Regions from separate parts of the Gracilibacillus marinus genome, predicted to be linked through region 1. Evidence: riboswitches for the same ligand, from Rfam matches in the RefSeq annotation. Region 1 holds a riboswitch; each other region holds the start of a gene.
What was found. Region 1 has a riboswitch for S-adenosylmethionine ahead of ACFOZ1_RS04190 (inorganic phosphate transporter). Riboswitches for the same ligand answer to the same signal wherever they lie in the genome.
Positions count from the first base shown of each region.

Region 1 (7,622 bases):
GATATGTTCGCAATTGCAATCCAGAATAAAATGTCTGCAGCGGAATTAGGAATGACGGATTTATGTTATGCACCGCCATTTGCAGGTGTTTGGGATGCTGTTCATATTGCAAGTAATGCGATAAAGTAAGATTTTATAAGAGAGACTAGGGGGGAGAAACCTTGTCGAAAGTAATCCAATTAGAAAAAGCTGTAGATACGATAGTAGATGGAAGTACGATTGCGTTAGGTGGCAATGTGCTTCACCGCGCGCCAATGGCATTTGTTAGAGAAATGATTAGACAGGATAAGCGCAACCTCCGTATCGTCAAAACAGCAGGTGCACATGATATTGATCTATTATGTGCGATGCAAGCAGTAAAAGAAGTAGATGCAGGGTTTGTTAGCTATGAAACGGTTTATGGCTTACCACCGCATTACAGAAAAGCAGTGCAATCAGGACAAGTGAAGGCAAATGAACATGCATGTTACACCGTAATCAGTGCATTACGCGCAGCAAAAACGAATGTACCTTTTATGCCTGTGAGTGGATTGAAGTATGGTGATTTAATTGAAAAGAATGAGTATTTTGTCGTAGTAGAAGATCCATTTACTTCTGAACCAGTCACATTAGTTCGTGCGATTGTCCCAGACGTGGCAATTATTCACACACAATATTGTGACGAGTTCGGAAATGCAATCATCGACGGACCGAAGTACGAGGATGTTCTCATGTCACGCGCCGCTCAACGTGTGATCATCACAACAGAGCAAATCGCTTCCCCTTTTCAAATAAAACAATGGAAAGATAAAATTGCGATACCGCATTTCCTAGTCGATGCTGTCGTTCATGTGCCAAAAGGTGCTGCACCGACGTCTTGTTATAATAAATATGATGTAGATGATGTTTCTTTAAGAGAGTTTTTGGGGCTTAAGGATATATCCGCAATTAAGGGGTATGTCGATAAGTACACGAATCAGGACAGGGGGACACATGCATGGCAGCGAACGATTCAATAAGTGATTTAATGACATGTACGATTGCGAACATGTTACTAGATGGTGAAACTGTTTTTCATGGAGTGTCCTCCCAAATGCCTATGGTTGCCATGCATCTTGCTCGACAATTGCATGCTCCGAACTTGGTTCATTTAAATATCCCTGGTGGGGTTAATCCATCTTCCGTTAAAAAGTCGTCCTATTCCTCTGCAGGTGCAGATTTAGTCGAATTAGGGGAAGCTTATTTCCCGTTAGAGGAGATCTTTGATTTGTCGATGCGTGGAAAGCTGGATGTTGCATTTCTAGGTGGAGTGCAATTTGATATCAATGGGAATGTGAACGCATCTGTCATTGGGGATTACGAAAAGCCAAAAGTACGCCTTCCTGGTGGTGCAGGTAGTGCTGTATTAATTCCAACAGCGAAAAAGGCAATTATATGGCGAACCAAACATGATACAAGGACATTTGTTGAGCAAGTGGACTTTGTTACAACAAGGGGGAACCTTTGGAAGATTATCACGCCATTGTGTGTATTTGAATATAGGGATGGTAAGCTGCACTTGGATTCAATTCACCCACATACAACCATTGAAGAAGTGCAAGAAAACACGGGTTTTCCGTTATTGTATGATGAAATTCGATATACTAAAGCTCCAACAACACAAGAATTAGCAATATTACGAAAAATTGATCCACATAATTATCGTGCGGCAGAGTTTGGGTGATTATCTCTCATGAGCGTTGGAGAAATGGAGTTAATGATGAGATAAATTAATTATCCCCCTTAACAGTGTGCTATATATGTAGATAATAAGAGATATCGCCCGTGTTATTCTCAATTTAGGGCGATAAATAAATGTGGTGGGTAGATATTTCACTATATCTACCCTTAGCGAGAATATATCGCCCGAAGTTAGTGAGATATCTAATAAAATCAACCCATTCCAATATATATATATGACTTGGAATGGGTTGACTTTTTGTTGTTTAAGCATTTTTAACTAGAGCCGCTTGCTTTAGTGCTTGCTGCAAATCTTCAATTAAATCATCAACATTTTCAATCCCAACAGATAAGCGGAAAAGTCGATCATCAATACCGCGAGCCTGGCGCTCATGTGGTGGCATCGCAGCATGTGACATTGTAGCAGGATGGGACAAGATTGATTCAACTGCACCTAGGCTAACCGCAAACACAGGGAGTTCGAGTTGCTCAACAAATCGGTTGCTGTCTATCTTTTCATCTAATAAAAAGGATAATACAGCACCACCACTTGTTGCTTGGCTAAAATGAATGTCATGTCCTTTGTGTGATGCTAATCCTGGATAATACACTTTTTCAATGGCGTCATGGTTTGCAAGAATTTCTGCAATTTGTGTTGCGGATTTTGTCGATTTTTCTAATCGTGTCTCCAGTGTTTTCATTCCTTGTAATAATGTAAAACTATCATGAGCCCCAAGAATTGCTCCAAATGTATTCTGTGCAAATTGAAGTTTTTTCGCCAATTCCTCATCATTCGTCACTGCTAAGCCTGCGATAATATCACTATGTCCTGATAAGAACTTCGTCGCACTATGCAGTACAATATCGACACCTAAGTCTAGCGGGTTCTGGTAGAGTGGTGTCATAAATGTATTATCAAGAAATGTTAATGCATTGTTTGCCTTTGCTAATGCGACAACTGCTCGGATATCCGTTACTTGTAACAAAGGGTTTGCTGGTGTTTCGATATAGATGACTTTCGTATTAGGTTGGATAGCTTTTTCGATTTCTTCTATATTTGTCATATCTACAAAGGTATGATCAACAGAAAATTGTGTTAAAAGCTGACTCACAAAGCGAAATGTTCCGCCATAGACGTCTTTTGTAATCACAACATGGTCACCTGATTCTAGTAATAGAAAAGCACTAGATATTGCAGCCATGCCAGATGCAAAGGCAAATCCTTTGTAGCCATTTTCTAATACCGCAATCGTTTCTTCCACTAGCTCGCGAGTCGGATTACCTGAGCGGCTATAATCAAATGGACCGAACTGATTTAATTGGTCTTGGTGAAAGGTAGAAGATTGGTAAATAGGTGGATTTACAGCACCTGTTTTTCTCTCTTGAAATCCTCTTTGTACTCCTGCATGGATGACTTTTGTATCAAATTGATGTTTAGACATGTGCCAATTCCTCCTTGCTTTTCAGTAATGCTTGATCTAAGTCTCGCTTCAAATCTTCCACATGCTCAATCCCTACAGAGAAGCGTAATAATCGTTCACAGACACCACGTCGCTCACGTTCTTCAAATGGAATGTCTGCATGTGTTTGTGTAGTCGGGTATGTGATGAAACTTTCCACACCACCTAAGCTTTCTGCAAATAGAATAGTAGACAGATTTTCTAAAAATGGTTTAACCATTCGCTTATCTTCTATACGGAAGCTTAGCATTGCGCCTTTCCCTGGATACAACACATCTGTAACGAGTTCATGGGAACGTAAATACTTTGCTAGCTCTCTAGCATTTTCTTGTTGTCTCTCTACTCGTAGACTCAATGTCTTCATTCCTCGCGCTAACAACATCGAATCAAATGGAGAAAGAACTGCGCCAATAGCATTATGTAAGTACGTTATTTTTTCTGCTAATTGCTCACCCTTTACAACAACTAATCCTGCCAATACATCATTGTGACCGCCCAGGTATTTTGTTCCTGAGTGCACAACAATATCTGCGCCATTAGATATAGGTTTTTGTATATATGGTGTGTAGAAGGTATTATCCACAATGAATAATAGGTCATGTTTTTTGGCAATTGTTGCGATTTCATCTAAATCTAACTCGATTAGTAATGGATTAGTTGGAGACTCGATAAAAATTGCCCTTGTTTCTTCCGTGATTGATGTTTCGATTTCATCTGGTGTGACGTAGATTGGTTTAATTCCATATAATTGTTCAAATTGTTGAAATAAACGATAACTACCACCATACACATCTTCTGTCACGAGAATATGGTCGCCATGTTTGAATAAAGAAAGTACCAATTGAATTGCTGCCATACCTGATGAACATGCAAATCCTCTCGTGCCATTTTCTAACTCACAAATTGCTGACTCTACGACATCACGTGTTGGATTTTTTGTTCTTGTGTAATCAAAACCAGTCGATTGACCAATTGTTTGATGTTGATATGCAGTAGATAAATAGATTGGAGCTTCCACGGCACCTGTTCTAGGATCTGTACGATTGCCTATTTGGGCAAGAATTGTTTCTAAATGTTTCACAAAGACCACTCACTTTCTAATGTCATTTCATATTCTATTTCTATACACTTGTAAAAAAGTTAAAAAAAATACAAAAAAGAGGCGCACTTCTAGATAAGAAGAATGCCTCTTGTTACGTAAGGTTTATTTTCTCCTTATCTTTGGTATAAATATACCGTCTGGAATTAGCACCATGCACAAAAAACATGCTGGTTGCTGAGGCATCACTGGGCCAGTCCCTTAACCTCTCTTGATAAGTGTATACAACTATTTAGTTTTTATGGAAATACTATACAATACATCATACATCTTATTGCATGAGAATTCAATAAAAAAATAAAAAAAATTTAAAACCTAGTAAATGCATGGGATATAAGGGTTTTTAGCTATTTTCCGCTATTATAGGGAAGAAATGTATATTGACAATCGAATTAATTGCCATTATATTCAATACAAATCATTGTTTCATTTTTTCGAAAATTAGATAAATTCTTATCGTGAGAGATGGAGGGACTGGCCCGAGGAAATCTCAGCAACAGGCAAAATGCACTGTGCTAATTCCAGCAAGGATATGAACTTGGTAGATAAGATGTAGAGATGAACTTCTACCTTTGCCAAGAGTAGGAGTTTTTTTGCAAACTAAAGAATGTTCTGCACATATAATCTAAATGAGGAAGTAGGAATGGATATGTTAGTTACAATTGCGATATTAGCAGCTTGTCTGTTTGCCTTTAATATAGGAGCAAGTGGTTCTGCCGCAAGCATGGGCGTTGTCTATGGTGCAAAAGTCATTAAAAAAAGAAGAATGGCTCTTTTTTTAGCAGGGATTGGTGCGATTGTTGGTGCATTATGGGGCGGTCAGCATGTGACGAACACATTAGGTAAAGGAATCATCTCTGAAGAAATTATTGATGTACCAATTGCTGCAATTATCTTACTTGTAGCTGGAGGGACGTTACTCATTACGAATTATATAGGAATTCCATTGTCAACAAGTGAAGTAACGGTTGGTGCAATTGTTGGTATCGGAATTTCTTTTCAACAATTATATGTCACAAATGTCATACAAATTGTAAGTCTATGGTTAATCATTCCATTCATTGCTTTTTTAATTACGTATACGTTTGAGAAGTTACGAGTAAAAATAGGGCATCGGATTAAATGGAAAATCCCGCACAAAGTATTAGCAATTCTATTATTAATTACAGGATTTTTCGAAGCAATTGCTGCAGGAATGAATAATGTAGCAAATGCACTAGGACCATTAGTTGGTGCAAGTATTGTCTCAATGGAAGTAGGTTTGCCATTATTGGCGATTGTTGTCGCATTTGGTAGTTTCTTATTTGGTGGAAAAGTACTAGAAACAAATGCAAAGAAGATTACCAATCTATCATTAGCAAATGGTGTGGTTATTTCAAGTACAACAGGAGTATTAGTCATTATTGCTTCATTTTTCGGTATGCCAATTCCAATGACACAAGTAACGACAACAGCAATTGTTGGAATTAGCGCAACAAAAAGCTGGAAACTCGTATGGAAACAGCGTATTATTCATCAAATTGTAAAGGTATGGGTAACGTCACCTGTGATTTCATTAGTCATCGCGTATAGCTTAACAGAAATTTTTGTACAAAAATCTTTCTATACTGTGACATTATTAATACTCACAATCGTCATAACTTTTGTATTATTAAAGTATGAAGTAAAAGTTGACAAAAAAATCGGAAGGGAATGGCAGGCGAATGAGTAAAGTATATATAGTTGGAGCGGGACCTGGGGACAAAGAATTGATTACAGTTAAAGGGTTGCGCGCAATTCAAGAAGCGGATGTAATATTATATGATCGTTTAATAAATATGGATTTATTAGAAGAAGCAAAAGAAGGTGCGGAACTCATTTTTTGTGGGAAAGAACCGAAATTACATGGTGTAATTCAAGATGAGATTCATCGTTTGCTCGTTTTCTATGCAAAACAAGGAAAAGTTGTGACAAGATTAAAAGGTGGCGACCCATTCATTTTTGGTCGTGGTGGAGAAGAAGGCCAAGTACTTAGTAGAGAAAATATCCCATTTGAAATCGTGCCTGGTATCACTTCTGGAATTAGCGCAGCGGCATATGCGGGTATTCCATTGACACATCGCGGTATTAGTGGCTCTGTAAGCTTTATTAATGCATCCAATCCTGATGCGCGAACTAGTGAGGAGTGGGAACACTTAGCAAAAGGTGCAGATACACTTTGCTTTTATATGGGAGTCCGTCAATTTCCAAAAACAGCCGAGTATTTAATAAAAGCAGGATTAAAACCATCCACACCTGTTGCGATGATCCACTGGGGAACATTTGCTCACCAAAAAACAATTATCGGTACACTGGATACAATTGAAGCAAGATTGCATGAGATAAGTAACCCATCCATGATTGTGATCGGTGATGTGGTGTCATTACATGAAGAATTACAATGGTTCGAGCAAATTGCGACAAAGCAAACAGTTGTTACAAATGGAGCGAGTGTTTAGTGAGTTTTATTGAGTGATATGTGGTTTATTAGCTTGAATTACAAGAGGGTGAGGGGGATAATGCATTATATCAGCCGATGTGAGAGTGAAGAAAGGCAGATAAAATGCAGTGGAAGGTAGATAAAGCGTATATCCACCCATCCGATGAAAATATCGCCCGAGTTACGAAAGCGTGAGGGGGATAACGTGTTATATCGGCCGGTGTAAGTGGGAAGAAAGGTAGATAAAGTGTAGCGGAAGGTAGTAAAGTGTATATCCACCCATCCGATGAAAATATCGCCCGAGTTATGAGAGTGTGAGGAGGATAATGTGTTATACCGGCCGGTGTAAGTGGGAAGAAAGGCAGATAAAATGTAGCGAATGGTAGATAAAGCGTATATCCACCCATCCGATGAGAATATCGCCCGAGTTATGAGAGTGTGAGGAGGATAATGTGTTATATCGGCCGGTGTAAGTGGGAAGAAAGGCAGATAAAATGTAGCGAATGGTAGATAAAGCGTATATCCACCCATCCAATGAAAATATCGCCCGAGTTACGAGAGAGTGAGGAGGATAATGTGTTATATCGGCCGATGTATGTGGAAAGAAAGGTAGATAAAGCGTATATCCACCCATCCGATGAAAATATCCCCCTCCAACAATGAGAGAAACAGGTAGATATCACATTAAATCACCCACAACCCATAAGAACATGGGCTGATAAATACTCACCAGTCCCCAAAAAAGAAAAAGTATCGGCCCCATCAACCGATACTTCACGAAAAACTATTTTCCTAATACCCGTTCAATCTCTTTTTGGTCTTCCTCCCAGTCCCATTTCGGATTAATTTGATTTAAAAATGTTCGAATGGTAGCTTCTGCTAAATCTTTTTTACCTGTTGTGTTATT
Region 1 is NZ_JBHSDV010000001.1:952,342-959,963, forward strand. Features, by position in the region: gene ACFOZ1_RS04165 (CoA-disulfide reductase) at 1-129, shown strand, start outside; gene ACFOZ1_RS04170 (CoA transferase subunit A) at 162-998, shown strand; gene ACFOZ1_RS04175 (CoA-transferase subunit beta) at 977-1,702, shown strand; gene ACFOZ1_RS04180 (aminotransferase class V-fold PLP-dependent enzyme) at 1,965-3,140, opposite strand; gene ACFOZ1_RS04185 (methionine biosynthesis PLP-dependent protein) at 3,133-4,239, opposite strand; SAM riboswitch class I at 4,371-4,478, opposite strand; SAM riboswitch class I at 4,708-4,809, shown strand; gene ACFOZ1_RS04190 (inorganic phosphate transporter) at 4,901-5,968, shown strand; gene cobA (uroporphyrinogen-III C-methyltransferase) at 5,961-6,734, shown strand; gene ACFOZ1_RS04200 (hypothetical protein) at 7,500-7,622, opposite strand, start outside.

Region 2 (7,622 bases), on a different contig from region 1:
ACAAATATGTTATCGTTCGAAGTCACTTTTGGGTAAATATGAAAGAAAAATTATTTTTGATGATGATTTTGGTTATAAGAATAAAGGTATTGCACAAGGTGCGATTTTTGATACACAAGCAGGGGATTGGTATGCAATGCTTTTTCAAGACCATGATGCAGTAGGACGAATTCCATATATTTTACCTGTACAATGGAAAGACAATTGGCCAATGATTGGTGTGGACGGTAAAACACCAGAACAGATAGAATTACAATTACCAAATGCTATAACATCTCCTATAGTAATTAGTGATGAATTTCATTATACAGATAATGCGCTCTCTTTACAGTGGCAATGGAATCATAATCCGATGAATGAATGTTGGTCATTAACAGAACGAAATGATCATTTACGATTACGTACAAGTAGAGTGGTTGAAAATGTGCTTGAAGCACCAAATACATTAACGCAACGTACAGAAGGCCCAACTTGTGAAGCAAGGATAAAGATAGATTGCACGAATATGCAAATAGGTGATGTTGCTGGATTAATCGCCTTGCAGAGTAATTTTGGAACAGTAGGAATAAAAAAAATGGATGAAAATCACTTTGAAATCCAGATGACTAAATCAAAGCAGAATCAGAATGAAGTGATTATTGATAGGAAGGAATTCGCTACACCTATCCTTTATTTGAAAATTCGTTTTCAGTATGAGGATAGTATCGATCAAGCTACATTTTATTGGTCTGATAATGAAGTTGAGTGGAACAACATCGGAGATATTTTGCAGATGAAGTATACATTAGATCATTTTATGGGATATCGAATAGGGATATTCAACTATGCAACAGAAGTAATTGGTGGTCATGTAGACATAGATTATTTTCGATATAAAAAAATTAAATAATAAATAGTATTGAAGCAAAGTAAATACTGGTAATCGCAGCATTTACTTTGCTTTATTTATAGATAAGGGTAAATAGTATTAGCTTACAGGTATATTTATCTATAAAATAGATTTATAAATTTTTACAATTGTTCTTTTCTTTTTTTATTTTATACCATACAATGAGATAGTAGGTAATCTTTGGTTTGTAATATTTCCTTTTTTTATCTAAATTAATAGGTTAAATGGTATAGCCATAATTTACCTGTTCAATCATTCTACTTCATTGAAGGTGAAAATCGTGTCATTACATAATGGTCTACATATTAACGAAAAAATTTGGTCAGAAAAAATAATCCAAATATATTGGATTATGGTATTCATGGCTTTTTTAGGACAATTTATTAGTTTTTTTATTACGCTTTATTATTTTCCTGATAGCATTATGAGATTTATCTTAGAAAAACTTATACTCCCGACATCGATTCAAGTAATTATTCTGTCCATCTTGTCCTATCTAGTAAGATACAAAAATTACTATAATACGAAGATGATAACAATTATCGGATCACTTGCAGCATTTGTGACTGTTTCTAGCCATCCAAATGTACCAGGTTTACAAGTATTGTTTCTTCTAACGATGTCTGTTATTGTGATTTATTTTGATGAAGATAAATTGCGTTTCAGTCTATTCATAAATATGTTGGCATTAACATGTGTGTATATATTTCCAGAGGTAAGAAGTGCTGTAACCGTATACGAATATGTTTCATATATGTTCGTACTATGGGCTGGTTACCGTGTTTACTTATTAGTGCTAGAGCGCGGTAATGAAGTAATGACATTTATACAAAAGGCAGATGAGAAAGAGAAAGAATTAATTGTAAAAAATGCAATCATGGATCGTTTAACTAAAGTAGATGCTCTTACAAATTTATATAATCATAAAACATTTCATCAATATTTAGACTTTTTATATGATCAAAGTATAAAACAAGGTATGCCACTACAATTAGCAATAATCGACATTGATAATTTCAAATCTATCAACGATACATTCGGTCATAGTATTGGCGATATTGTGTTAAGAAGGGTTGCGACAATTATATCAGAGCATATTACAGAAGATGATATTGCCGCTCGCTATGGTGGAGAAGAATTTGCTGTTTTATTAACAAATAAAGATCTTTCTACTGCTTATAACAGAATTGATCATTTAAGACAACAAATTGCTGAATGTTATCATGAAGAATTAAATGGTTATGTGACAGTTAGTGTTGGACTGAAAGAATTAGATAAAAGTATCACGAAAGTAGATTTCTTCCATCAAGCTGATGCAATGTTATACAACGCAAAGCGTACAGGTAAGAATAAGGTTATTTCAGAGGTTATGGAAGTTTGTTGATTTTTCTGAAAATTAGACTTGCATTCTTTTAACTAGTAAGTTATAGTAGTTTTATTGTAATTAAAATTAAATCATAAGTTTCTTATCCAGAGAGGCGGAGGGATTTGGCCCTAAGATGTCTCAGCAACCAGTCGATATGACCCGGTGCTACTTCCAAAAGACTGCATGTAGTCTTAAAGATAAGAAGATTGACTTTGTTTATATAAAGGCCTTCTTCTTAGAAGGTCTTTTTTATATGATTAAAACAGAAACAATCCTTCACTTACAAAACTGGATAAGGACAGAAAAGGGGATTAGAAATGACAACAAAAACAATTACAGCACCATTCAAAGCAGACCATGTAGGAAGTTTACTAAGACCAGACAGATTATTAGAAGCAAGAAAAAATTTTCAAGCAGGTCAGATTACATACCAACAGCTTCATGAGATTGAAAATGAAGAGATTGCCCGTATTGTGGATAAACAAATAGAAGTAGGATTAGAGCTTGTGACAGATGGAGAATTTCGTAGAAGATTTTGGCATACAGATTTTCTTGAACATTTAAATGGAGTAGAAGGATATGTACCAGAAGTTGGTTATATTTTTAATGGTGAAGAAGAAACAGAAAAATATAATATAAGAAATACGGGAAAAATCTCATTTAGTGCAGATCATCCATTTATCCAAGATTATAAAGAATTCCATGCAATTGTGGACGGGAGAGCTGTGGCGAAACAAACAATCCCTAGTCCAAACCAACTTTTTAATGAAGGCATAAGAGACGTAGCAATCTATCCAAATGTGGAAGATTATGCGAATGATATTATTAAAGCATATCAGGATGCGATACAAGCCTTTTATGATGCGGGATGTCGTTACATTCAATTCGATGATGTCTATATTGCAGGACTTTCATCTCCAGATATTCCGTTTAATGATGGTGAATTTTCTCGTGACTACTTAATTGATTTAGCATTACGTGTAGTGAATGGTGTTTTAGAGACGAAGCCAGATGATTTAACTGTTACAACACATTTATGTCGAGGGAATTATCGATCTAATTGGGCTTTCTCTGGTAGCTATGCACTAATTGCACCTACATTATTTGCGAAGGAAAAAGTAAACGGATTTTTCTTAGAGTATGATGACGATCGTTCAGGTGACTTTGGTCCATTAGACTATATACCAAATGGAGGAGCACATGTCGTATTAGGATTAGTTACATCTAAAAAAGGTGAACTTGAAGATAAAGAATTGATTAAGAAACGTGTAGAAGAAGCAACAAAATATGTCCCTTTAGAACAATTATGCCTAAGTCCTCAATGTGGCTTTGCATCAACACACCATGGAAATAAACTAACAGAAGAAGAACAATGGAATAAGCTTCGTTACATTGTAGAATTATCTAAAGAAATTTGGAATTAATTATTCATATATGCTTGTGGAAGAGAAGCTGGGACATACGTATTGTTCTAGCATAAAATCCAAACGATTCGGTAAATAGTTTTCGAATCGTTTGGATTTTTTAATTAAAGAATGCTTTTGTCTCAATTTCTTTTAACTTGCTTTAGGTAAACGCACACGCTTATTCTTTTTCCCCTTATATTGTCCTATTATTAAACCTACTATAACGATACATCCTCCGATGATTGATATTAGACTTGGTAGTTCTTTTAATAATAACCAAGCCACAATTACTGCAATAAAAGGTTCTACATAAAGAAATGTAGAAATGGTACTTGCATTCCCGTAAGATAATGCAATCGCCCATGTTACATATGCAATCGCAGCAGGAAAGATGCCTACATAAATAGTCGCTAGATGTGCATCCATTGTCGCATGACTAATTGTTGTAATTCCGTCTACAAATAAGAAAAAAGGAATTGTACCAATCCATGTAACGTATGCAGTAAATTCGATAGGTTTGTATCTTTTCAATAAAGGTTTTTGGAATACAGTAAAGAATGCTGCAGCAATTGCAGAGATGAAAATAAAAATTGTGCCTTTATTGAAGTGAAATGCGCCACTGTTTGAACCTAATGATATAATTATTAAGCCGATAAAACCAATAATAAGACCGATCCAACCATAGATAGAAATCCGTTCTTTCAAAAATAACATAGCAAAAAATGTTGTGAATATTGGTACAGAGCCAATGATCATACCAGCAGTTCCAGCAGAAACACTTACTTCACCGAATGTTACTCCAATATGGTATATAGAAATACCTATGAAACTTAGTAGTAATAAATAAAGAATATCTTTTAAATAAGGCAGTCGGAAGTTCGTAGTTGGCCATAATGCATACACGATAAAGAGCAATGATGCGATAATATATCTCATTAAAACAAGATGACCAGGCTCATATCCACCGTGTAAGCTGATACGAATAGCTGCAAATGTGGAACCCCATATTGAGACAGTTAGTGAGGCAAATAGAAATGCGCGTATAGTCATGATGTCACCCCTATCTTACAGTTAAGTAACCTTATATTATCACTCTGATAAACGTAACATCATTAACTTACAAATACAATACGATGTTATATATAAAAATTGAGATGTAAGACTATACAATCACATGAATTGGAGTATAATAATCTCATGACATCATAGGGGTGATTGGGTTGGAGAGACATTTTATCAATCAGTTGTTAGGGTTGCAAGGAAGAGAATTAAGAATGATATATACACTATTATTTTTAGATAATAGCTATTTATTAAAAGACAAGAAGGTTTCTTTACATACATATATAGAAAAGAAAGTAAGCGAATTGTCTAAAAGTGACGTAATGCTACAAATGGATATATTTCTTGAAATAACAAGGATTTTTAAGCTTAAGGGATTAGATTATCAAATAGAAGAGAACATCTATCAGCAAGCAAAACACATACTACAAAGTATTTATAATTTTGCTTGGAAAGATGATAAATCATTAAGAAGCAGAACAGATTTAACGAAACGTTGGGATGGTTATTTACAACACTATACTACTGTTTTTAAACGAATGAAACCCGAAACTGAAACCATTACAATTGAATTTATTTCATCAAATCATTTTTTACAAAAACACTTGCAGTTAAACAATGTAATACCATCTCTTTTTTCAAAAAGAATCATCCAAAAGAGATTTTTGATGGCTCTTGTAGTCCCGCTACTTCAGCAATATGAGGATAAAAGAAATACTGCCATAGATTCCTTTATTCAAGAATGGCAAAAAAGGTTTGGTGAATACAAGAGTTTAGCAGAACAGCTCCATGAAATAGAAATTGAGCGTAGTGGTGTATTACATGATTTCGAAGAGAATGAAGCAATCATTAGCGAAATTAATAAACAAATCGCACGAACAAAGAAGCAATTGGAACTAGAAAAGAAAACATTGGCCAGTTTGTTAAAATTTGCTGAATTAGAGGATTTAGACGTGAATTCATCATTCGATTTAAACAAGAAAGAATACTTATCCATAAGAACAAAAATCAGTAAACTATATCGCATGAAACAAGCGTTATCGACCAAAAATAAATTATTTCACAAAGTGGGCTCTGTTCTGACAAATATGAGTGTGGCGATTCAAATACAGGCAGAAGAGAAAAAAGCAAATTATTATCTTGAAGAGATGGTAGAAGATTTATTGAGTAGCAAGATAGTTTTTAAAGAAACTGAACAACAACGAATTACAGATTTAGAGAAGAAATTGGTGGATTTAAACAAATGGCAAGCGCAACATCGTAAATATCAAGAGATGTTGCAAAAAGAATTAGCACAATTGAGAAGTTCCGTTATTTCTATTCGAAAAGACATGAAGTTATTAGAGGATGTTCATTATGGTTTAAAAGATCTTCAATTAATAATAGAAACACCTTTATTAGAAGATACAAGTGAAGAGTAGAGACCCGATTACATGTAATCGGGTCTCAACGTTTCTAAATGGGTACTAAAGCTTTTGTATCATCCAGCTTGAGCACCCAGAAACTAGGAGACTTCACGAATCAACGATCAATAAGTCATCATCGATTCGCAAGCTCATCGTGATTCCTTTATTTCAGTTGATGCGTTCCAGTCTCTACGTTTCTAAACGGGTACTAAAGCTTTAGTATCATCCAGCTTGAGCACCCAGAAACTAGGAGACTTCACGAATCAACGATCAACATAGAAGACTTACCTCATGTGGATACATGAGGTTTAGTCGCACTTGTACTGGTGAGTATAAGTCATCATCGATTCGCAAGCTCATCGTGATTCCTTTATTTCAGTTGATGCGTTCCAGTCTCTACGTTTCTAAACGGGTGCTAAAGCTTTTGTATCATCCAAAAAATAAATCTAATATATTTGAACCGTTTGAGGCTTTTTTGTTATAGAACTCCGCGTAACCGCAATCCGCACAATAAATAACGATAAATTGATTATGTTGGATATCAAACATTTTTGACAATCCTGTTCCTGTCATTGCAACTTCTTTTTGTTTTGCATTTGTACTACCACATTTCACACAACCTTTTGTTGACATATAATCCCTCCAAAAACCTAATTTTATTAAGTATAACATAAATTTAATATGGCTTATTGGTCAAACTAATGTTGCAAGAAAAACTAATTTTCTAAAAGGAGAAATAAAATAATGGATGCAAATCGAGCACAAGAAATTTTAGAGCAATCATCAATGTGTCAGGTAACATGTAATGGAGAACAAGTATATATCGAACATGTGGATAGAGATCAAGGGCTTGCTACAATCCATCCTTTAAGTAATCCAATGAAAAAAATCTCTGTTACTGTAGATCAATTGCATGAATAAATCCAAAAAAAGTAGCACAAATTGTTGCGCTACTTTTTTTGTATATTTTTGTCGAAAAATAGATTTACAGTGCATTATAATTGTAGTAAACTATTGCTACATTATAGAACGAATGAAAGAAGGTATCATGCAATGAGGAAATTAATCGGTGTTATGTTATCAAGTGTTAGTTTATTATTAGTACTTACTATTCTCATGTATCTTTATCTATTTATCGACCAATTACAAGTAATTCCGATTATTTTATTAACACTTATTGTGCTTATATCTTTTGTATTAGGAATTGAGTATGATACCAAAAAAGAAATGATTGTTAAGCTTTTAAAAAAAGTAAATGATTTAAAAATGAAGAACACGCTTATTGAGAAACAATTAGAAGAATTTGATCAATTTTTTAATTCATTTGATCATGCGACATTATATATTTATGATTTAAAGAATGATCGAACATATTATTCTATAGGAGTAGAGTCATTATTCGGTTATACCCAAAATCAATTTAATAATAATGGTAGGTTATGGACAACACTTGTACATGAAAAGGATCAGAAAAAACTTCAAAAGTCAGATGA
Region 2 is NZ_JBHSDV010000003.1:278,299-285,920, forward strand. Features, by position in the region: gene ACFOZ1_RS11665 (glycoside hydrolase family 43 protein) at 1-889, shown strand, start outside; gene ACFOZ1_RS11670 (GGDEF domain-containing protein) at 1,170-2,273, shown strand; SAM riboswitch class I at 2,353-2,459, shown strand; gene ACFOZ1_RS11675 (5-methyltetrahydropteroyltriglutamate--homocysteine S-methyltransferase) at 2,573-3,679, shown strand; gene ACFOZ1_RS11680 (DMT family transporter) at 3,812-4,711, opposite strand; gene ACFOZ1_RS11685 (hypothetical protein) at 4,882-6,144, shown strand; gene ACFOZ1_RS11690 (zinc ribbon domain-containing protein) at 6,559-6,762, opposite strand; gene ACFOZ1_RS11695 (H-type small acid-soluble spore protein) at 6,874-7,050, shown strand; gene ACFOZ1_RS11700 (diguanylate cyclase domain-containing protein) at 7,183-7,622, shown strand, end outside.
Region 2: linked by a shared signal. The riboswitch ahead of ACFOZ1_RS11675 (5-methyltetrahydropteroyltriglutamate--homocysteine S-methyltransferase) and the one ahead of ACFOZ1_RS04190 (inorganic phosphate transporter) in region 1 are both predicted to bind S-adenosylmethionine.

Region 3 (7,622 bases), on a different contig from region 1:
AGATAGCTTCTGTATATTGCAGGAGCTATTTTTTTGTATGTTAAAAATGGAATTGATTGTGATTCTATTCTTTCGTTTTTCTCTCGCTTTTTGGGGAATATAATACTAAACAGCTAAAAGGAGAGTTATATAAATGGAAAACAACCATCCAATGCCTAAAGAAAAAGGTATCGATCATACGATTCAATTGTTAAAAGAAGGCTATCATTTTATTATGAATCGAAAGGAAAAGTTCGATTCAAGAGTGTTTGAAACACATTTACTTGGTGAAAAAGCGATTTGTTTAGTTGGTAAAGAAGAAGCGGAATTATTTTATGATGAAACAAAATTCACTAGGAAAGATGCTGCTCCAAGCAGAGTGAAAAAAACTTTATTTGGAGAAGGTGGTGTGCAAGGATTAGATGATGCGCCCCATCACCATCGGAAAGCAATGTTTATGTCTCTTATGACAGAAGAAAAATTACAACAACTCAAGCAATTAACGAAAGAAGAATGGGAGAAAGAATTTCGTCAGATACAAGATGAAAATATTGTAGTATATGAGAAGGCAAAATCCGTTTTAACAAGGGTGGCAATGAAGTGGGTAGAGATTCCGGTAGAGGATACAGAAGCGGATAAGTGGTCAGACGAATTAGCAGATATGTTTGAAAAAGCAGCATCGATTGGACCAAAACATTGGAAGTCGCGCTATTCAAGATCAAAGATGGAGGAATGGATGGAAGATTGGATAGAAAAAGTACGGTCAGGAAAAGTAAGTATTTCCGAAAGTGCACCACTATACCAATTTTCTTTTCACAAAGATCTAGATGGAGAATTACTCGATAAACAGATCGTAGCAGTGGAACTATTGAACTTATTACGTCCAATCGTTGCAATTGCTGTCTATATTGATTTATTGATGCTTGCGATGCATGACAATAAAGACGAAGTTGCCCAAATGAATATAGATGATGAGAAACAAGTAACAAATTTCATTCAGGAAGTAAGAAGATTTTATCCTTTCTTCCCATTTGCAGGAGCAAGAGTGAAAGAGACATTTACTTGGAATGGGTATGTATTTGAAGAAGGTACACTTACTTTATTAGATTTATACGGGACAAATCATGATCCTGCTATATGGGAAAATCCAAACCAATTTCAACCATCACGATTCCATGATTGGAGCAGAAGTCCATTTGATTTCATTCCACAAGGTGGTGGCGAATATCTGATTGGTCATCGATGTGCAGGAGAATGGATTACAGTAGATATATTGAAAACAACAATAAAATTTTTCGTACAACAATTAGCATTTACTTATCCTAAACAGAAATTTGAGTATGACAATAATGATATACCACCATTACCTAAATGTGAGATTCGATTGCGTGCATAAGTATTCCTATTTGTCTATAGACTGAGAAACGGGTAAAATGGGTGAGAGAATATAAAGGTAGGTGTCATATGAATGGAATCGAAACAAAATAATTCCTTACCACCAAAAACTTGCTCCATCGACCGTTTGATTACAATTCAATCAGATATAGATAAAGTATTAGAAGGAAAAAAAACAGCTACGAGAAGAAATGGTCGATATGCAGATATCGGTGAGATTATGGTATTAGAAAATCGTTCATTTCAAATTGATCGAGTGTACGAACAAACGCTAGGTGAGCTAACAGACGAGGATGCGTTAAGAGAAGGATATGAGAATTTGGAACAATATAAAGAATCTATTCTTGCAATGCATCCAGGTATGCCATGGGTCCCTAAAATGAGAGTGTGGGTACATGAATTTAGCGAAATGACAGAATAAGAAATTGCAAAAGTTTATATAGGTTAAGTTTAATTGATAAACAAAATGGTGTGGATTATTAATGGAAACAAAAAAATCTACGCCATTTTTCTTTGGATATAAAAACCTAGTATTTCTATATGGATAGCGATTACAAAATAAAAATACTGAAAATTTCCAAAATTTAAATTTAACTAATTGCATTGACAATCAATTATATTTCTAATAGAATTACAACATTCACAAAAAATTTCATACAATCATACATCATGATTCTTATCTAGAGAGGTGGAGGGACTGGCCCTGTGAAACCTCGGCAACGGGTTTTATTCAATATATTGAATAAAAAGAGCGTGCCAATTCCATCAAGTATACAAGAAATGTTACTTGAAAGATAAGAAGAGCTAAAGAGACTATACGTATAACGAATCTCCTCTTCTTATCTTGAAGTGGGGATTTTTTTATTGCATAAAATAAGTAATTTTTATATAAATAATTATTTGACTATTTCCTCAACTAAGAATCCTACAAATTTTCAGAAAGAGTGATAACAATGATTGACTTCCAGCATGTGACAAAAAAGTATACAACTAATGATAAAACAATTACAGCTGTCAACGATGTAAACTTAGTTGTACAACGTGGAGAAATATTCGGTGTAATTGGTTTTAGTGGAGCGGGTAAAAGTACATTAATCAGATGTGTGAATTTACTTGAAAGACCAACAGAAGGAAAGATACTAGTTAACCAAAAAGATTTACTCACATTATCTCAAAAGGAATTACGAGATGTGCGTCGAAAGATTGGAATGATTTTTCAACATTTTAATCTATTAGAATCAAAAACAGTCTTTCATAATGTGGGGTTTCCTTTATCACTAGCAGGTGTACCAAAACAAGAAATCAAAAGAAAAGTAGAATCATTACTAGAATTTGTTGGACTAGCTGACAAAGCAAATCATTACCCAGAGCAATTATCTGGTGGGCAAAAGCAACGTGTCGGTATAGCAAGAGCATTAGCTACAGACCCTGAAATACTGTTGTGTGATGAAGCAACGTCTGCATTAGATCCACAAACAACTAGTTCCATACTAGATTTATTAAGAAAAGTAAGAGAAGAATACCATATTACCATTTTAATGATTACACACGAAATGCAAGTCATTAAAGAAATATGTGACAAAGTTGCTGTGATGGAAAATGGAAAGGTAATTGAAGAAGGGACCATTTTTGATGTATTTTCAAATCCAAAGCAACAGACAACTCGCAATTTTGTAAAAACAGTGATGAATGATGAGCTACCTGCATCTGTCTTAGAGAAGATATATCATCCTAAAGATAATAGTAAAGTATATCGATTAATATTTGTCGAAGATTCTACAGAGATTCCTTTAATTTCTGAAGTTGCTAAGAAGTTCGATGTGCATACAAACATATTATTTGGACAAATCATTGAATTACAACATCAACCTTTTGGAAATTTAATTGTTGAGTTACAAGGTGCGACAGTTGAGATAGAAGCAGCCTATGAATACATGAAACAACGCGTATCAATAGAGGAGGTGAAAGAGAATGGATATTAAATTATCGACATTTTGGCCAAATATATGGGAAGCAACGATACAAACATTACAAATGGTTGGCTTTTCACTATTATTTTCTTTACTTATTGGTATCCCGCTTGGAATTATTTTAGTTATTACAAGACCAGGAAATATAATTGGAAACCAAACTTTCTTTTTCATATTAAATGGAGTGATTAACTTTTTACGATCCATTCCTTTTATTATTTTAATGGTAGCAATTATTCCATTTACTAGAATTATAATTGGTACAACAATAGGAACAGCAGCTGCAGTAGTGCCATTAGTTGTATATGCAGCGCCATATATCGCAAGGTTGGTGGAAAGTAGCTTATTAGAAGTCTCACCAGGAGTCATCGAAGCAGCGGAAGCAATGGGGGCAAAACCTCATCAGATTATATTTCGTGTGTTAGTTCCAGAAGCATTTAGTTCATTAATTCTTAATATAACCATCGCAACAATTGGTTTAATCGGTGCTTCCGCAATGGCAGGTGCTGTAGGTGGTGGTGGCTTAGGTGACTTAGCGATCGCATATGGATATCAACGTTTTGAAACAGATATTATGATTGTCACTGTATTATTATTAGTTGTATTCGTACAACTTGTGCAATCATTTGGAAATAAATTATCAAAAACATCTAGAAGAAGATAGGAGACATACACATGAAAAGAAGAACTTTGATAGTAGCAGTAGCTATATTATCTATTATTGGTATTTTAGTAGGATGTGGAAAAGAAGCGAGTAAAGAAGAGGAAGTAACATTAAAAGTAGGATTAAATGGATCTGGAGTCCCTATTTGGGAATTTGTAAAAGAGAAAGCGAAAGAGGAAGGCATTAACTTAGAACTAATCGAATTCGCTGATTATGTACGACCAAATATGGCTTTAGCAGATGGTGATATTGATTTAAATGCATTTCAAACCGTTTCCTATTTTGATTCATTTATTGAAGAAAGAAATATTGATTTAGTTCCAATCGCAACAACATTAATTGCACCAATGGGTTTCTATTCTGAAAAAATCAAAGATATTAGTGAAGTGCCAAATAATGCGAAAATCGCACTACCACAAGAAGCGACGAACATGGGACGCGCATTGTTATTAGCAGAACAAGCAGGCTTAATTACACTTGAAGAAGGTTTTGATGGAAATGGTGATTTATCATCCATCACAGAAAATCCTAAAAATATTGAATTTGTACCAGTTGTAGCTGCACAAACACCAAGAGTTCTACCAGATGTAACGGCATCTATTATTAACAATGGTGTTGCTGTAGAAGCAGGTTTTATTCCTGTACAAGATGCAATTTTTATTGAGGATGATAATGCTGCACCATATATTAATATTATTGCAGTACGTGGGGATGAGAAAGACAAAGAAGAATTTCAAAAGATTGTAGAAATATTCCAAACAGAAGAAGTTGCGAATCATATTAAAGAAGTATTTAATGATTCACTAATTCCGACATTTGTACCTTTAGAACAAATTGGATGGTAAGAGATAATAAGGGATACGAGACTGATTTGTCAGGATCTATCCCTACTTTTTTATACTTATACTAGACTAGTCTGAATTTAGAATGTTGTCACGTTATATAGAAAGGAAGATATTAAAAATGACAGAACAATTAGAACATCATATTCTCGATTATATTGAAAAAAATAAAGAAAATTATATCTCTATCAGTCATCAAATACATGCAAAACCAGAGATTGGAAATGAAGAGTTTTTTGCATCTGAATTATTACGTCATACACTATCAGAGGAAGGATTTACAGTACAAAAAGGTATTCCTGAGCATGAAACTGCATTTATTGCACGAAAGTCCTCTAACAAACCTGGACCGAAGATTGGTTTTTTAGCAGAGTATGATGCATTACAAGGACTAGGGCATGCTTGTGGACATAACATTATTGGAACATTAAGTGTAGCTGCTGCAATCGCCTTGAGTAAAGTAATTGACGAAATAGGTGGAGAAATTGCTGTATTTGGTACACCAGCAGAAGAAGGTGGGCCGAATGGTAGCGCAAAGGGTACTTTTGTACGTTATGAACTTGTACAAGATATGGATGTTTGTATGATGATACATCCATTTGACAAGACTGCTGGTACTGCGCCAACACTTGCGGTAGATCCCATTGATTATGAATTCTTTGGTAAACCAGCACATGCGGCTGCAAATCCTGAAAAAGGAATTAATGCATTAGATGGTGTCATTCAATTATATAATGGAATCAATGCACTGCGTCAACATGTTACAGATGATGTACGAATTCATGGTATCATCATGAATGGCGGAGATGCAGCGAATATTGTTCCAGAATATGCACGTGCACGTTTCTTTATACGAGCAAATACTAGAGAAGCATGCGATGTAATTACAGAAAAAGTTAATAACATTGCTAATGGAGCTGCACTTGCAACAGGATCAACTGTAAAAATAACTAAGATTCAAAATGGTGTAGATCATTTTAAATTAAATCATGCATTTGATACCGTATATAAAAGGCGTATTATCGAACAGGGCGAAGTATTTGAAGAAAGAGCGGGTGGTATTGGCTCTACAGATGCAGGTAATATCAGTCAAGTTGTCCCAACAATACATCCGTTTATTCAAATTGCAGATGTTAGTGTATCTCCTCATACTGTAGCATTTCGTGAAGCAGCAGTCTCTCCAAAGGGAGATGCAGCATTATTGAAAGGTGCAAAAGCTTTAGCATTAACAGGCTTCGATATCCTTACAAATGATATCTTATTGAAAGAAATAAAGAAGGAATTTGCTGAAGAATAAAAAAGGTAGCTGTGTAGACTTAATATGGAAATGGATATTGAAATCTAAATGAATCACTGTAAACTATTGAAGGATGGGATTCGATTGTAGCGAACAGGATTCCGCCGTGATATGGGGAATCCTTTCGTCGCTCGCAAGCTTTTCTCTTGATGAATCAATCAAAAATCTATTAATTATAAAGTAAGTAAGTTACTTCTAGTTCTGCTTGAACAGAAAGTTGACCCGCAGCAATCGATGTCGCTTGCTCTGCTTGGAATGTTTTGGCTTGGTATGGTGACATGGATGGATTGATTAGCTCTATTATTTTGGCAGGATATAGTGTAGAAAATGGTTGTAATGAGTGGGTAAGCGCATGTGCTTTGTTATATGCGTTTGTTAATGCGAGAATAAGTGCTTGTTGATAATAGTACTCTTGTTGACTAATCGAAAATGTAACTTGATTGAATTGATTCACACCTGCTTTTGTTACTTCATCAATTACGTTACCAAGTATAGATATTTGTGAAATAATGACGCGGAGTTCATGTGTAACTTGATATCCTCTGAAGTGCTGTTTTCCATCTATATAATCATATTGAGGGAAAATACTGTAATTCACTGTTTGAATGTGCTGTTGTGGAATACCAAGTTGTACAATACTCTGAATCACCTGATTGATTGTTTGAGCATTTTGCTGTTGTGCTTCACTTGCATTTCTGTTCATCGTTTGAACGCCTAAAATAACTTCTGCTTGGTTTGGTTCTACCAATACTTCACCAAATCCACGAACGATGATACATGGAGCTTGATTCATACAAACAACTCCTTTTCTTCTTTTTCCTATTTGATGTGAAAATTAGTATACATATGCAAAAAAAGCAAGTATGTACATATGACATACTTGCTTTTATACTAATGATTATTCATATCCTAAACGATACATGCTTAATTTTGAATGTATTTAGTAAATATATCACTAAAGTCTTTTTTTGTATTCTCATTATAGGATTGATTTAGCCATTCGTAAGCAAATCTTGTGGCTTGTTCGAATTGATCTGAAATGGCACTATCATGGAATCGGTTATCGGAAAATAGACTTCGTGCAGTATCTAAGCTATCTTTCGCATAATCTTTTTTTCGTTCATTGGTGTCTTGAATACTTGCAATTGCGACAAGTGATTTATACAAGTCTGCAATGGCTACACCTTCTTTCTTATCGATGTCCACGGAAATAGGATGTCCACCGATTGTGAATTTGATTTCCAAATCTAAATCAATGGTTCCTGCTGTTTCGACAGACACATTCGCAATTGGATAACGATAATAATCATAACGGTAAATATTACGTTTACTACTTGTTGCTTTCTCACCATCTAAATGTATCAATGCAAGGTTTGTGAAGCAATACTCATCTGATTTTGATTTAATTAGAAAGTGAATTTTCTCCCCATCTTCATGTAGAACGTAATCATCAGATTCTGTTTTGTCGAAGTCTT
Region 3 is NZ_JBHSDV010000005.1:94,971-102,592, reverse strand. Features, by position in the region: gene ACFOZ1_RS14025 (cytochrome P450) at 134-1,375, shown strand; gene ACFOZ1_RS14020 (ASCH domain-containing protein) at 1,448-1,795, shown strand; SAM riboswitch class I at 2,048-2,175, shown strand; gene ACFOZ1_RS14015 (methionine ABC transporter ATP-binding protein) at 2,328-3,356, shown strand; gene ACFOZ1_RS14010 (methionine ABC transporter permease) at 3,346-4,008, shown strand; gene ACFOZ1_RS14005 (MetQ/NlpA family ABC transporter substrate-binding protein) at 4,020-4,853, shown strand; gene ACFOZ1_RS14000 (M20 family metallopeptidase) at 4,972-6,147, shown strand; gene ACFOZ1_RS13995 (SIMPL domain-containing protein) at 6,317-6,940, opposite strand; gene ACFOZ1_RS13990 (PH domain-containing protein) at 7,072-7,622, opposite strand, start outside.
Region 3: linked by a shared signal. The riboswitch ahead of ACFOZ1_RS14015 (methionine ABC transporter ATP-binding protein) and the one ahead of ACFOZ1_RS04190 (inorganic phosphate transporter) in region 1 are both predicted to bind S-adenosylmethionine.

Region 4 (7,622 bases), 720 kb from region 1:
ACGATATCGTGATTTTCTAAAACAATTGGTGCGTATTCATATGTTAATGTATCGCAATCAAGTAACATAGCATGGTTTTCCTTACCCATACCAATAGCGAATTGATCCATGATTCCACTATTGACACCAATGTACTGATTCTCTACTTTTTGACCGATTTTTACCATATCGATACGATCAATGTCTAGCTCAAATAAACTCTCTAATAGGACACCTGTTGCAAGTTCAATAGAAGCAGATGAAGATAGTCCAGCACCATTCGGAATATTTCCATAGAACAGTACATCAAAACCGCTATCGATAGAAAATCCTTCTAATAAGAAGTGTGCCACAACACCTTTTGGATAATTAGTCCAATCATCTTCCTTTTTGTAGCTAAGGTCGTCAAGATGTGTTTCCATTGCACCAAGTTCACTGAAGTTCTCTGAGTAAAAGCGAATGATCCGGTCATGACGCTTTCTTGCGATCGCATACGTACCAAAGGAAATAGCAGCAGGGAAGACGTGACCACCATTATAATCTGTATGTTCTCCGATTAGATTAATTCGACCAGGTGCGAAGAAGGCACGTGGCATTTCAGATGTATCAAATATTGCTTGAAACTTTTCAACTAAATGCTGTATGTTCATGTGTAATACCCTCCTAATAAGACTTAATTAAATTAATTAACTAAGATTATTGTACGTTATTTTGTGACTTCTTACAAGAGGTATTTGAAATTATGATGTTGGATTTTTTGTGATGTGGAATTAGAAAATAGAGAGGGGAGTGTGTTGCAAACATTTGAAGTCATACAAAAAATCAGCAGGAGTCAAAAATACCCCTGCTGATTAGTGTCAATTATTATTTTTTTACAGCATATTCCTCACGAACTTCTTTTGCTGATTGAATCATATTGCGTAATGCAGCGATTGTTTCTTCTTCACCACGTGTTTTTAATCCACAGTCAGGATTAATCCAGAATTGTTTGGCATCAATTGTGCGTAATGCACGTGTGATATTTTCTTTAATTTCTTCTACACTAGGAACACGTGGACTATGGATGTCATATACACCCAACCCAATTTCTTTATCATAATGGTTTATTTCAAACGTATCAATTAACTCTCCGTGACTTCTTGATGTTTCGATTGAAATCACATCTGCATCAAGTGCATCAATTACTTCAAAAATCTCGCTGAATTCAGAATAACACATATGTGTATGAATTTGTGTTGTTGGTTTTACAGATGCTGAAGAGATACGGAATGCTCTTGTAGCAGCATCAAAATATGCTGGCCATTTTAATTGATCAAGTGGCAATCCTTCACGTAATGCAGGCTCATCTACTTGGATAATCGTTACATTGCTCTCTTCTAATGCTAGCACTTCTTTCTCTAATGCTAACGCAATCTGTTCTTGTACAGTAAAGCGCGGTAATTCTTCATGAACAAATGACCAATTTAAAATTGTGACAGGTCCTGTTAACATACCTTTCACTGGACGATCTGTTAAAGATTGTGCATACACGATTTCTTTTACTGTCATTGGTTCACTCCAAGACACATCACCAACAATTAGTGGTGGTTTCACACAACGAGAACCATATGATTGTACCCAACCGAATTCTGTAACAGCAAACCCATTTAATTTCTCTCCAAAGAATTCAACCATGTCTGTACGTTCAAATTCCCCATGAACTAATACATCAATATCAAGGTCTTCTTGGATTTGAATCCATTTCTTTGTTTCTGTTTGAATAAATGCTTCATATTGTTCATTTGTGATTTCGCCTTTACGCCATTTTGTACGTGTGCTTTTTACTTCAGCAGTCTGAGGTAAGCTTCCAATTGTTGTTGTCGGAAGTAATGGCAATTGTAAATCTTCTTGTTGTAATTGAATACGTTCTGCAAATGGTAGTGCACGTTTTACTTCATCTTTGCTTAAATTAGCTAATTCTTCCGCTACACTTTCATTTTGGCGGTAAGGAGAATTACTTAATGCTTCGTGTGCTTTCTTGCTCTCTTGAAGTTCTGCTTTAATTGCTTCTTCTCCCTCATTAGCACCTTTCGTGATTGTTGTAATTTCTGCTAGTTTTTGATCTGCAAAGCTAAGTCCATCTAAAATAATTGGATCAATCTTCTGTTCACTTTCTTTTGTTACAGGCACATGTAATAAAGAACTAGATGGTTGTAAAATAATTGTTTCTGCTTTTGTTGCCTCTTCAATCTTACGCACTAAATCAAATGTTTTTGTAAGGTCTGCACGCCATACATTTCGTCCATTAACAACACCAGCAGCAAGTACTTTATCTTGTGGGAAGCCGATTTTTTCGATTAAAGGGAAATAATCTCCATGGATAAAGTCTAAACCGATACCATCAACTGGAAGTTTAATTACTTTGTCATAATGTTGTACCGTTTCAAAGTATGTTTGTAAAAGTAATTTTGCATTTGGTGTTGCTTGTTTAATTTGTGTGTACACTTCTTCAACTAATGAAATCTCATTTACAGTTAAATTCGTTCCCAAAATTGGCTCATCAATTTGAATCCACTCTGCACCAGCTTCAACTAGTTCATTGATTACTTGTGTGTACAGTGGAATAAAGGATTGAACGATTTCGTTTAATTGATTGTCGTCATATCCTTTAGCTAACTTTACGAATGTAACAGGACCAACTAATACTGGTTTACCTTTAATACCTAATTCTTCTTTTGCTTCATTAAAATAACGTAATGCGCGGTTTTCTACTAATGATGGCGTCACATCATTTAATTCAGGCACAATATAATGATAATTTGTATTGAACCATTTTGTCATTTCAGCAGCAACAGCTTCTTTGTTACCACGAGCAATGGCGAAATACGTATCAATTGCAGTAGGATCTAATTGTTGGAAACGTTTTGGAATGACTCCAAAAGAGATAGCAGTATCTAATACGTGATCATAAAAAGAGAAATCATTTACAGGAATCCATTCAACACCAATGTCTTTTTGTTTCTGTAAATTAGCTAAACGTAATTTCTTTGTTTGGGAAAATAGAGACTCTTCAGTAATACTTTTGCTCCAATAAGATTCTAGTGCGCTCTTCCATTCGCGGTATGCACCTATACGTGGGTATCCTAAGTTTGAACTGATATAATTTGTCATTGTCATCGTACACTCCTTTAGTTTGTTTGAACTTGTTCACTTATTTTTTGAATATATTGCGTTAATTCTGTTGTAATTTGATAATGCATAAATGGCGTAATAAGATAAATACCATTAAAATAATTGATTGCTGTTTGAATGAGTTCTTTGGATATTTCTATTCCTTCTCTTATTGCATCATGGCGATTAGTTTGTGCTTGCATTCTTGCTCTTACCTCATCGGATAAACGCATACCAGGTACTTCATGGTGAAGGAATTCTGCATTTTTGTGTGAAACAAGTGGCATAATCCCAATAAAAATCGGTTGTTTGATATGCTTTGTTTCGCGATATAGCTTTACAATTTGTTCGTGATGGAAAATAGGTTGTGTAAGGAAATAATCTGCTCCGTGTTCCACTTTCTTCTCCATTCGTTTAACAGCCTTTTCTAAATTTGCAACATTTGGATTAAATGCAGCTGCAACTTTAAAGTCAGTCTTCTTTCGTAGAGAGGAACCAGAGAAGGAAATTCCTTCATTGCATTGTTTCATTAAACGGATTAACTCAAATGATGTCGCATCAAATACAGAAGAAGCGCCAGGGAACCCTCCAATTCTTGTTGGATCACCAGTAATTGCTAGAACATTATGAAATCCTAATGTATGTAAACCCATAAGGTGCGCTTGTAATCCTATTAAGTTGCGATCACGACACGTTAGATGAATAAGTGGCTCTACAGGTACATCTAGTTCTTTCATTTTTATTGCCATTGCTAAATTACTAATTCTAGGTGTTGCTAGTGAATTGTCTGCTAATGTAATAGCATCTACACCTGCATTTCCTAATTGCTTGACACCTTCAAGAAAATCGTCAATCTCTAGATGTTTAGGAGGATCTAACTCTACAATGACAGTAGGTCTTTCTTTTACTTTATCAAGTAGAGATGGTTGTGTTTGACTTGGTGGGTTTTCCTTTTTTGTGATGATAATGGGTTGATCCACAATTTTCTTTGATGTGATTGGTTCTAACCCTTCAATACCTTCTTTTAATGCACGAATGTGGTCAGGTGTTGTGCCACAGCAACCGCCAATAAGCCGTACACCTTGATCACGAAAACTTTTTGCGCATTTTCTGAAATAGTCTGTATGTTTACTATAAACAAGCTTTCCATTCTCATATGCTGGTAAACTAGCATTAGGAAAAGCAGATAAGTATGCTTTTTCTAATAATGGAATAGGTGTTAATGATTCAATCATGTGATGTGGACCTAATCGGCAGTTAATTCCAACAACATCTGCGCCTAATTGTTCTAGTTCTAGAAAGGCATCGTGTAACAATGTCCCATTCTCTAATACACCAGGCTCATGCATAGTAACATTTGTAATAATCGGTAAAGATGTTTCTTGACGAACAATTTGTAATACGGTAGATAATTCTTCAAGGTCATAATATGTTTCTAACAAGATGCCATCGACACCTTCTAATAACAATGAAAAAAGTTGTTCTTTAAAACTACGAACAATATCCTTTTGGGAAGAGATTAGCTTCTGAACGCCACGAATACCTCCAATTGTCCCTAATACGAATGTATCTTTATTAGCCGCTTGTTTTGCTAATTGTACTGCTTTCACATTTATTTCATGAACCTGATCTTCAAGACCATATCTTGCTAGCTTGATATAATTCGCACTATATGTATTTGTTTGAATAATATCTGCACCTGCATTAATGTATGAATGATGTACTTGTAAGACTTCATCAGGTTTGGTTAAATTAAATGCTTCAAAGCAATGATCGACACCATGTGCATAAAGTAATGTACCAATTGCCCCATCAGCGATGAGAATTTGATCGTGTAAAGCATTGCGTAAGTCCTTCATTTCACTCACCTCTTTTCGATTATAGTTTGTGGTCATGCATATGCATCAACATTCAATAATATTACCTCTTATCCATTGATTCATTTGTTCTTAAAAGATTGAGTCATTGCATATCCATCCGTTTTTTCTTAGATAACCAAAAAGACCCTTCATCATGAAAGATGAAGGGTCTAGTACGCAATGACGTTCCTCATCTTTCAAGCATATGCTTGCTGGAATTAGCACCTTGTCTAATTAGACGGTTGCTGAGGTATCGTAGGGCCAGTCCCTCCACCTCTCTTGATAAGAGAAAATATTTAATTTATTGAACGGATGACAATATATTACATTATAAAAAAAATTAAATCAAGGGGTTTTAACAAAAAAACTTGAAAAAATTACCTTGATTTCAAACTATCTTGAAATATTCCGTGTTACATGGTATGATTGAAAATGATTCTCATTACTAGGAGGGATAGCTTTGGAATTAAAACAATTAATCATGGAGCGTCGTTCTATTTCAATATACGAAAATAAAGAAGTATCGACAGAGTTAATCAAAGAATTGCTTAATGTTGCTGTATGGGTACCAAATCATAAAATGACAGAACCGTGGCGTTTTGTATTTGTGACAGGGGAGTCAAAACGCAAATTAGCTGAAATTAATCGTCAAGTAGCAAAAGAAAAAGCAAAAACAACAGATCCTGTCGAGTTAGAGAAGATTGGAGAGACAGGCTTTCAAAAAATTATGCAAGTACCGTTGATTGTTTTTGTTATCAATGAATTGAATCCAATCGAAAAACTTATTGAAGAAGATTATGCATCAGCAAGTTGTTTAATACAGAACTTTAGTTTATTAGCATGGGAAGAAGGAATGAGTGTATTTTGGAAAACGGGTAAATTAACGTTTTGCGAGGAAACGAGTGAACTTATTGGGGTAAAGGATAATGAGAAGGTAATTGGTTTATTACAAGTAGGTTATCCAGCGAAAAAGCAAAATCCAATTCCGAGAATCAAAGCAACAGATCGAATAACTGAATTAAATTAGAAAAAATTACGTCTGCCAATAGACGTAATTTTTTTTATGTGAAATGGTAATAAAAAAAGCCGGTGAAATTACTTCACCGACAACAAGAAAAAGGGGCTATCATTTTGTGAGAAAGCAATCTTCGCAGTATTGCTTAATTTGGAACACTTTAACTATATCAAATAAATGAAAAGTAGTTGTTAAATCTAGGTAAAGAAAGTGTAAAGTTTTTCCTCTTATGATAGAGAAAAAGGTATACTAGAATTACTAATTTACAAGGGAGTGACGTTAATGGGTAATTCTATTTCAATCTGTATTACAAGTGATGTGCATGGTTATCTAGTGCCAACTAATTATCGAGATGATCAAAAAGAAAATATAGGTTTAGCAAAACTCACAACAGTAATCAATAGAATCAAAAATAAACAACCGACATTACTTATTGACAATGGTGATTTTCTTCAAGGAAGTCCATTTACGTATTACTTTGCTAAATATTATGAGCATTTGCCTAGTCCCATCATTGATGTGTATAACTACTTACAATATGATGCAGTAATTTTAGGTAATCATGAATTTAATTATGGATTAGATTACTTACAAAAATGTATGAAACACAGTCAATTTCCTTGGTTGTCATCCAATATATTAAACAAAGATACAGAAAAACCATATTTTGGTGTTCCGTATGTCATAAAAATGATAGAAGGAAGAAAAATTGCGATTATCGGTGTCACTACACACTATATTCCTAATTGGGAAGATCCGAAACATATCGAAAAACTCTTATTTGAAGATGCAGTTAAAGCAACTAAAAAATGGGTGAACTATGTCAAAAATAAAGAAAGTCCTGATGTGATCATTGTTAGTTATCATGGAGGATTAGAGAAAGATCCCGATACAGGAGCAGAAACAGAGTTGCTTACAGGGGAAAATCAAGGCTATCAAATTTGTGAAGAAATAGCTGATATAGATGTTCTTATTACTGGCCATCAGCATCGAAAGTTAATCGCAACAATTCATAATAAGACAGTGATTCAAACAGGAAGTAAGGGGAGTGCACTTGGCGAAATTAAGATGGAGTGGGATAAAGCGAATAACCTATTAATAAATTGTGCTATTCATGAATTGGATGAGTGTGTGGAAGAAAATAAAGACATTATGCATCTGTTGTCAAAAAATGAAAGGAAAGTGCAAGAATGGTTGGATAAGCCAATTGCTTTGGTAGAAGGGGAAATGACAATTACAAATCCATTTCAAGCAAGGATAGAAGAACACCCATTTATTGAATATGTGAATACACTACAGATGCAAGTAGCGAATGTTTCTATTTCTTGCACAGCGTTATTTGACAATGAGTCCAAAGGGTTCCCACAACATATTACGATGCGTGACATTGTATCTAATTATATTTATCCAAATACATTAAAAGTGCTACGATTACTAGGACAAGATATAAAAGATGCCTTGGAAAAATCCGCAAGTTATTTTGCTATAGAGAATGGAGAGCTTACAATCAACCCTAGTTTTCATACACCAAAACCTCAACACTACAATTATGATATGTGGGAAGGGATTGAGTATGAATTAGATATTACTAGACCGATAGGAGAAAGAGTGGCAAAGTT
Region 4 is NZ_JBHSDV010000001.1:227,410-235,031, forward strand. Features, by position in the region: gene ACFOZ1_RS01110 (galactokinase) at 1-629, opposite strand, end outside; gene metE (5-methyltetrahydropteroyltriglutamate--homocysteine S-methyltransferase) at 844-3,129, opposite strand; gene ACFOZ1_RS01120 (bifunctional homocysteine S-methyltransferase/methylenetetrahydrofolate reductase) at 3,147-4,988, opposite strand; SAM riboswitch class I at 5,176-5,277, opposite strand; gene ACFOZ1_RS01125 (nitroreductase family protein) at 5,449-6,015, shown strand; gene ACFOZ1_RS01130 (bifunctional metallophosphatase/5'-nucleotidase) at 6,286-7,622, shown strand, end outside.
Region 4: linked by a shared signal. The riboswitch ahead of ACFOZ1_RS01120 (bifunctional homocysteine S-methyltransferase/methylenetetrahydrofolate reductase) and the one ahead of ACFOZ1_RS04190 (inorganic phosphate transporter) in region 1 are both predicted to bind S-adenosylmethionine.